2 regions of the Rhizobium sp. NLR8a genome follow, and region 2 is predicted to be linked to the other one. Evidence: predicted binding sites of a transcription regulator. Region 2 holds the regulator's gene; the other holds the start of a gene.
The links. Region 2 encodes PhoB, which activates phosphate uptake and scavenging genes when phosphate is short. Its sites were predicted from a motif close to TGTCATNNANCTGTCAT; they were not measured.
Positions count from the first base shown of each region.

Region 1: a site for PhoB is predicted at 2,173-2,189, ahead of HJC04_RS28995 (DUF1045 domain-containing protein). Genes of this name have one in related genera too.

Region 1 covers NZ_JABDWI010000018.1:109,154-113,239, forward strand. Annotated here, with positions in the region: gene phnN (phosphonate metabolism protein/1,5-bisphosphokinase (PRPP-forming) PhnN) at 1-236, opposite strand, end outside; gene HJC04_RS28990 (alpha-D-ribose 1-methylphosphonate 5-triphosphate diphosphatase) at 233-1,372, opposite strand; gene HJC04_RS28995 (DUF1045 domain-containing protein) at 1,386-2,081, opposite strand; gene phnE (phosphonate ABC transporter, permease protein PhnE) at 2,223-3,566, opposite strand; gene phnE (phosphonate ABC transporter, permease protein PhnE) at 3,574-4,086, opposite strand, start outside.
Region 2 covers NZ_JABDWI010000004.1:275,262-279,347, reverse strand. Annotated here, with positions in the region: gene HJC04_RS09570 (aspartate aminotransferase family protein) at 1-351, opposite strand, end outside; gene HJC04_RS09565 (GcrA family cell cycle regulator) at 775-1,308, shown strand; gene phoB (phosphate regulon transcriptional regulator PhoB) at 1,602-2,285, opposite strand; gene phoU (phosphate signaling complex protein PhoU) at 2,446-3,159, opposite strand; gene pstB (phosphate ABC transporter ATP-binding protein PstB) at 3,203-4,018, opposite strand; gene pstA (phosphate ABC transporter permease PstA) at 4,034-4,086, opposite strand, start outside.

The DNA of each region.
Region 1 (4,086 bases), on a different contig from region 2:
GAGCCTGACTGCTCCATGGCGGCAAAGCCTTGGAGAGAGACGGAAAGATGATCCTCGCCGCCGGCGTCACGGTGGCGGGTGATGACGCGGCGGGCGAAATGCACATTGTCGCGGCCGGCAAAACGTCGCGCAGCGAGGTTCATCAGCGTGTCCTTGCCGGCGCCGCTCGGCCCAACGACGACGACCATGATGCCCCGTTCGGCTCCGGCTGCTGCATGTGGTTCGTGCGGGGTCATGCGACACGGCGTCCCTGGCGCCAGACGGAGCGTGTGACCGGCACGCCGTGCGAACGGTGGACACGGACGAGATCGGCGCGCAGCCCGGTCGCGATCCGGCCGCGATCGTCGAGGCTGACCGTGCGGGCGGGCGTCGATGTCACCATCGCGATCGCTTTCGGAAGGGTGATGCTCTCCACCTCGTCGGCGAGGATGAAGGGTGCATGCAGCAGGCTGAGCGGCACGTAGTCGGAGGACAACACGTCGAGCACGCCCATTTCGGCGAGATCGCGGGCGGCGATGTTGCCGGAATGGGATTTGCCGCGCACGATATTCGGTGCGCCCATCAGCACGCTCATGCCGTGCTCGTGCGATGCCCGGGCGGCATCGAAGCTGGTCGGAAACTCGGCGAGGCGCACGCCATTGTCGATCGCCTCGTCGACATGAGAGAGCGTGGCGTCGTCATGGCTTGCGACGGTGATGCCGCGCTCGGCGCAGACCTTGGCGATGGCATTGCGATGAGGCGTCGAATTGCGCGCCGATTCCGCCTGGCGCTTGGCGACGAAACGGGCAAAAGCCTCATCGCTCAGGCCCCGCTTCTTCTGGTAGTAGAAGATATACTGATCCATCGTCTGGAACTGCCGCTGGCCGGGCGCGTGATCCATCAGCGAGACGAGCCGCACATGCGGATCCTTTTCGAAATCGGCGAAATGTTCGAGCACGTTGTCGGCCGAGACCTCGCAGCGCAGGTGCAGGAGGTGCTCCGCGCGCAGCCTGCCTTCCTTCTCCGCCGATTGGATGGCGTCGGCCATCTCGCGCATCTCGCCATGTTCGAAGCCGCCGTCCTCGTCCGCGCCCATGCGCAGGCAGTCGAAGACCGTGGTGATGCCCGATGTGACGATCTGGGCGTCATGCGCCTGGACGGCAGCCGTCTTGTGCCAGCGGATGCCCGGACGTGGCTGATAATGGCCTTCGAGATGGTCGGTATGCAGCTCGACAAGGCCGGGAATGACGTAGTCGCCCTCGAAATCTTCGCCGGCTACCGAATTGCCTTCGGAGATATCGACGATCTTGCCGTCGCGGATGAGGATCGATCCTGAAAGGACGTCCTCCTCGAGAACGATGCGGGCGTTGGAAAAGACGGTCTCTTTGCTCATATCGTCAGGTCTTTCAGCTTTTGGCGCCGGAAAGCGGCAGCCAGGAATGAACTTTGAACGGGGCGCCGCGCGTCTCCTCGATGAAGACGGCGAGGCCGGAAATCGAAAGCGGCCGGCCGGTAAAACCGGCAAAACGCTCCGCCAGGACCGTTTTCATCACCTCCGCGCGTGTCTCCGGCACCTGGCCGCTCAGAGTCATGTGGAACCCGAAATCCTCCATGACGTAAGGATAGCCCCAGCGTTGCAGATTGGCGCGCTGGCTGTCGCTGAGCTTCTCCGGGTTGCGTCGCGCGATATCAGTCTCGGAAAGCGTAGCGCGGAACGGTTCGAAGGATTTTACCACCTTTCCGGCGAAATCCTGAAGAGGTTGGTAAAGAGAACCGGGAACCAGTGCAAAAAAACGGCCAAGCTGGCCGAGCACGAGTTCAGGAATCTTGAAGGCCGGGGTGCGCGCCGCGAAATCCTCGGCAAAGGTGATGAGATCCCGTTCGGTGACGGAAGCGGCAAGCGAAAACGGCGCCTTGATCGTCGCGTGAAAGCCGTAGCGGCGTGGGTCGGCGGTCAGCTCGAACTGCTCTGCCGCACTGAGTGTCTCATGTTCGGGTGCAGGATAGGTTTTGCCGGTGAAAGCATCGCGGCCGAGCCAGAGCGAAGCCGCGCCGGTCAGGGGATCATCCTTCGGCGGCGAGAAATAGAGAGCGTAGCGCAAGGCTTTTATCCTGGGGATCGTCGAAACGGGGAGCGCAATGTGCAGTGATTTGGCGGCGAACCGCAAGCAGGCTCCCGGCTAAAAGATTTCCGTGACAGAATGATGATGGCGGCAGCGTCGCCGTCGCCCCTCGTCGAACGGTCAGTGCGTCTTCGTGCCCATCAGCCGGTGGCGCAGGACGTTCGAGGCGGCGTCAAACAGGAAGACGACGATCAAGATCAGAATGACCATATAGGCGACGTTTTCCCAGTTGGCGTTGGTGCGCATCGCCTCCCAGAGTTTGAGGCCGATGCCGCCCGCGCCGACAGCGCCGATGATGGTCGCGCCGCGCACGTTCGATTCCCACTGGTAGAGCGTCTGGCTGACGATAACCGGAACGATCTGCGGCATGATGCCGTAACGATGGACGAGCACCGTTTGGGCGCCGGTTGATTTGATGCCTTCCCGCGGCTTGTTGTCGATATTCTCGAGCCCCTCGGAATAAAGCTTGCCGAGCGTGCCGGTCTCGGTGAGGAAGATCGCGCCGCTGCCGGCGAGCGGCCCGGGGCCGAAGGCGCGCGTCAGGAACAGCGCCCAGATCAGCATGTCGACCGAGCGCAGGAAATCGAAGAAGCGTTTCAGGATCTGGTTCAGGAGGCGGTTCGGCGTGATGTTGCGCGCTGCCAGGAAGGCGAGGGGGAAGGCGGCAAGCGCGCCGAGCAGCGTTCCGAGAAAGGCCATGACGATCGTCTGGAAAAGCTTGGTCCAGACGTCGCCATGCTGCCATTCGCTGTTGTTCCAGATATCCTCGAAGGCGAGCGATAGGTTGGTTTGGTCGGGCTTGATGCGCGGGCCGGAAACAACGAGGCCGATGACTTCGCCGACCGGTTTGTCGAAGAAGGAGGATTGCGTGTCGAAGATGAAATTCGCCCAGCCGAGGAAGCGTTTGCGGACCTTCACGCGATCGACGGAAATACTGACGTCGCCGGCAAAGCCGAGATCCGCAAGCACGTTGTCGTCATAAACAGTCATCCAGCTCGGCACCGGCCCGACCACCTCAGGCGCGCCGCTCGATACGTCGACGGGGACGCTGACGCCGTGCGCGGTCACGATCGTTTCGCTCTTTGAGACGGTGACGCTGCGGCTGATGCCGCTGATGGAAACGGTGATGCTGCCGTCGGGATTGTTGACCACCCAGTCCGGGTGCGGATGATCGCCGAGCGGTGAGAAGCGGGGATAACGCACCTCGATCGAGCCGTCGTCCTGGATGCGGAGGTCCGGCTGGACATCGTAGCTCACCCATTGGCTGAGATAGATGCCGACGCGTTCCCAATGGGCCTCGGCGAAGAGCTTGGGCAGGTCGAAGAACCAGACGGCATAGAGCCCGTAGAGCAGCGTCGCAATGAGGATCATCAGCCCGCCGAAACGCTGGCGGAACGATCGGTGGAAATATTCCGGATAGCGCGCTTCGATCTCATGCATGCGGTTTGCGTCAATCACCGTCATGGCGGCCTCAATGTTGCGGAAGGAAAGCGTGCTCGCCGACGAGACGGCGACGCAGCCATGCGGAGAACTGGTCGACGGCGACGACCGTCACGAAGAGCAGCAGAACGAGCGCCATCGTCTTGGCGCCGAAGCCGCGCGAGATCGAAAGCTTCAGCTCCTCGCCGATGCCGCCGCCGCCGACGGCCCCGATGATGGTCGAGGCGCGCACGTTGATCTCCAGGCGTAAGAGCGCATAGGAGGTGAAATTCGGCAGCACCTGTGGCAGGGCGGCGAAGCGCACGCGCTCCCACCAGTTGGCGCCGACGGCCTTCATCCCCTCATGCGGCTTCATATCGATGTTTTCGGCGACTTCGTAGAAGAGTTTGCCGAGCGCGCCGATCGTGTGCAGGGTGATGGCTATGATGGCGGCGACCGGCCCGATCGACAGGATCGCCGAAAACAGGCCGGCAATGACAATCTCGGGGAAGGCGCGCAGGAACTCCATCAGCCGCTTGGTGACGATGCGCAGCGGCCATGAATT
Region 2 (4,086 bases):
GCCCTTGGAAAACTGATAGCGGCGCGCCGTCTTGATGGCGCATTCGAGCGCCTCGGCGCCCGAATTGGTGAAGAACACCTTGTCGGCGAAGGTGGCGTCGGTCAGGCGTTTGGCCAGGCGCTCCTGGCCGGGAATTTCATAGATATTGGAGAGGTGCCAGACCTTGTCGGCCTGCTCCTTCAGCGCCGCGACCACATGCGGGTTGCCGTGGCCGACGGAGGTGACGGCGACCCCGGCGCCGAAATCGAGATAACGCTCGCCGCTCTCGGCGATCAGCCATACGCCCTCGCCTCGCTCGAACCGCAGCGGGGCACGAGAATAGGTGTCGTAAAGCGGCGCGGCTTCAGCCATCGCGGGTCTCCCGTTCAATGTTGTCATGCGCGGATTCCGGCTAACAAAACCAGGTCCGAAAAATCAAAAATGCCGCCTTTCGGCGGCGAGCGGTACTATTTCCTTTTCGCGCTGCAATGTCAACAAAACTGCGGCCTTAGCGTATGCCGCAAGCTTGTACAGGGGCACTTTCGGCCTTCAACAGGCATTATTGCAGAAATGACACGCAGAGGCAGCAAGTTGGGGAAAAACTTGAAATTCGATTCATCCGGATTCCCGCGACTCTTGTCACGGAGTCAGCCTCACACTAGGTTAAAGTTCAATTACTAGACTGCATGCGGCGGAACTAGTCACCAAAATTGATCAAGCGTTTCTTGTTTCGGAGGCTTCCGGGACAACGGTGAGGGATTCTGCCATCACCAACGCAAAAGGTGGAGACAGGGCATGAACTGGACAGACGAGCGGGTCGAGAAACTCAAGAAGCTTTGGGCCGAAGGACTGAGCGCCAGCCAGATTGCTGCGCAGCTTGGCGGGGTCAGCCGAAACGCCGTTATCGGCAAGGTGCACAGGCTCAGCCTTCCCGGCCGCGCCAAGGCCGGCGGCACGGCCACCGCGGCGCGCACGCCGAAGCGCCAGACATCCGCGCCGCGCGCGCCGAACTACGCCTCCCGGATCGCCACCCGCACCGTGACCCGCCAGCAGGGCGCAACCCTGCTGAAGGAAGAGATCGAGATCGATACAGTCGAGGAAATGGAATATGTGCCGAAGGGCAACGTGGTGGTGCCGATTTCCCGCCGCCTCGGCCTGACGGAGCTCACCGAACGCACCTGCAAGTGGCCGGTCGGCGATCCGCTCAAGGAAGATTTCCATTTCTGCGGCTGCGAATCCCCGGACAATTCGCCCTATTGCAGCTATCATCAGAAGCTTGCCTATCAGCCGATCAACGAACGCCGCCGGGCGGCGGCGCGGGTCAGCTGAGCGGACCGGTATAGCCAGACATAAAAAACGGGCCGCCGTTTCTTATTCGAGTGGGAAGTGACCTTTGCGTTTAGCAACCCCCACACTCCGTCATGCCAGGGCTTGACGGAGGAGAGGTGGCGCCGGGACAAGTCGGCTTTGCAGGCGCGATGGAAAGGTGGTGCCGAGACGCATAAGCCTCGCCGGCGCAACGACGCTGGCTCCGCAGCGGCGACGATGGACGACAAGGCGGGCCTCACAAGCCGTACTGCCGTGCGTTTGGCGGGAACGCCAACCCCACACTCCCTCAGCCTTCAGGCCTCCATCGAATAACCGGCGCCGCGGACGGTGCGGATGACGTCCTGCATATTGGAGAAATTCAGCGCCTTGCGCAGGCGGCCGACATGGACGTCGACGGTGCGTTCGTCGACATAGATGTCGTGGCCCCAGACGCCGTCCAGCAGCTGCGAACGGGAAAAGACCCGGCCCGGCGACGACATCAGGAATTCCAGCAGCCGGAATTCGGTCGGGCCGAGGCGGACTTCGCGGCTCTTGCGGTGGACACGATGGGTTTCGCGGTCGAGCTCGATATCGCCGCATTTCAGCACCGAGGACAGCACCTCGGGACGGGCCCGACGCAGCATCGCCTTGACGCGGGCGACGAGCTCGGGGGTCGAGAAGGGCTTGACGACGTAATCGTCGGCGCCGGTGGACAGTCCGCGCACACGCTCGCTCTCCTCGCCGCGCGCCGTCAGCATGATGATCGGCAGCCGCTCGGTTTCCGGCCGCATGCGCAGGCGCCGGCAGAGTTCGATGCCGGAGACGCCGGGCAGCATCCAGTCGAGGATGAGAAGGTCGGGCGTGCGCTCCTGAAGCCTGATCTCGGCCTCGTCGCCGCGCAGGATGGTATCGACCTCAAAGCCTTCCGCCTCAAGATTATAGCGAAGAAGCACGCTCAGCGCTTCCTCGTCTTCAACAACTGCGACTCTCGGGATCATGCGTGTCCGTCTCCTCGCGCACAAGCCTTAAACCGGGACGATTTAAGCAGGCGTCCTGCGCAAATTCAGAAATTGGCTGCGACCTCTTTGCGCGCCCCGAACGGGCGCGCACGCAAGTGACTGGTCCGGGCGGCTGGCCCGGGCGGCTCGTTCGGAACAATTATTCCGTCGCGGCGCCGACGGTGTTGGCACTGTCATCCTTCGGACGATCGCCTTCCGGCTGGGCGCCCGTCGCCATGTAGTAAATCGTCTCGGCGATGTTGGTGGCATGGTCGCCGATGCGCTCGATGTTCTTGGCGCAAAAGAGCAGATGCGTGCAGCTCGTGATGTTGCGCGGATCTTCCATCATGTAGGTCAAGAGCTCGCGGAACAGCGAGGTGTACATCGCGTCGATCTCGTTGTCGCGTTCGCGGATGGCGGTCGCCTTGTCGGCGGCGCGTGTCGTATAGACGTCGAGCACTTCCTTGAGCTGGACGAGCGCCAGCTCGGAGAGGTGCTCGAGGCCGCGGGCGAGCTTGCGCGGCACGCCTGTGCTCTGCACGGCGATGACGCGCTTGGCGGTGTTCTTGCCGAGGTCGCCGACGCGTTCGAGATCGGCGGCGATGCGGATCGAACCCATGATCTCGCGCAGGTCCGAGGCCATCGGCTGACGGCGGGCGATGGTGACGATCGCCTTGTCGCCAATCTCGCGTTCGGTGTGATCGAGGATCACATCGTCGGAAATGACCTTTTGCGCCAGCGCCGTATCGCCGTTGACCAGCGCCCGGACGGATTCCGCGACCATCTGTTCGGCCAGGCCGCCCATTTCGGAAATCCGCCTGGAGAGGAACTTCAGATCATCATCATAGGCGGAATAAATATGTGTCGATGCCATGGGGCTTTGTCCTCGAATAACGGAAAGCTTCGTGTCGCCGGGATCAGCCGAAGCGACCCATGATGTAATCCTGGGTGCGTGGATCGTCGGGGTTGGTGAACATCTTGTCGGTGTCGTTCTCCTCGACGAGGTTGCCGAGGTGGAACATGGCGGTGCGCTGCGAAACACGCGCGGCCTGCTGCATGGAGTGGGTGACGATGACGATCGTGTAGTTCTCGCGCAACTCGTGGATCAGCTCCTCGACCTTGGCGGTGGCAATCGGATCAAGGGCCGAGCAGGGTTCGTCCATCAGGATGACCTCCGGGCTGACGGCGACGGCGCGGGCAATGCACAGGCGCTGCTGCTGACCGCCGGAGAGGCCGGTGCCGGATTCGTGCACGCGGTCCTTGACCTCGTTCCACAGGCCGGCGCGCTGCAGGCTGCTCTCGACGATCTGGTCGAGATCGGCCTTCGACTTGGCGAGACCGTGGATGCGCGGGCCGTAGGAGACGTTTTCGTAGATCGACTTCGGGAACGGGTTCGGCTTCTGGAAAACCATGCCGACGCGGGCGCGAAGTTCGACCACGTCGATATCCGGATCATAGATGTCGTCGCTGTCGAGCGTGATCTTGCCGGTGACGCGGCAGCCTTCGATCGTGTCGTTCATGCGGTTGAGGCTTCGCAGGAAGGTCGACTTGCCGCAGCCCGAGGGGCCGATCAGGGCGGTTACGGTGTTTTCGCGGATGTTCAGGTTCACGTCGAAAAGCGCGCGCTTCTCGCCGTAATATACGGAGACATCCTGTCCAATCATTTTATACGGGACGTTGCTCATCTTCTGATCCAGCGCCTTTTCAACTGCAGCTTCCGTCAGCATGTTCATGATGTTTAACTCCGTTTACCAGCGGCGCTCGAAGCGACGACGCAAGAGGATGGCGCCCATGTTCATGA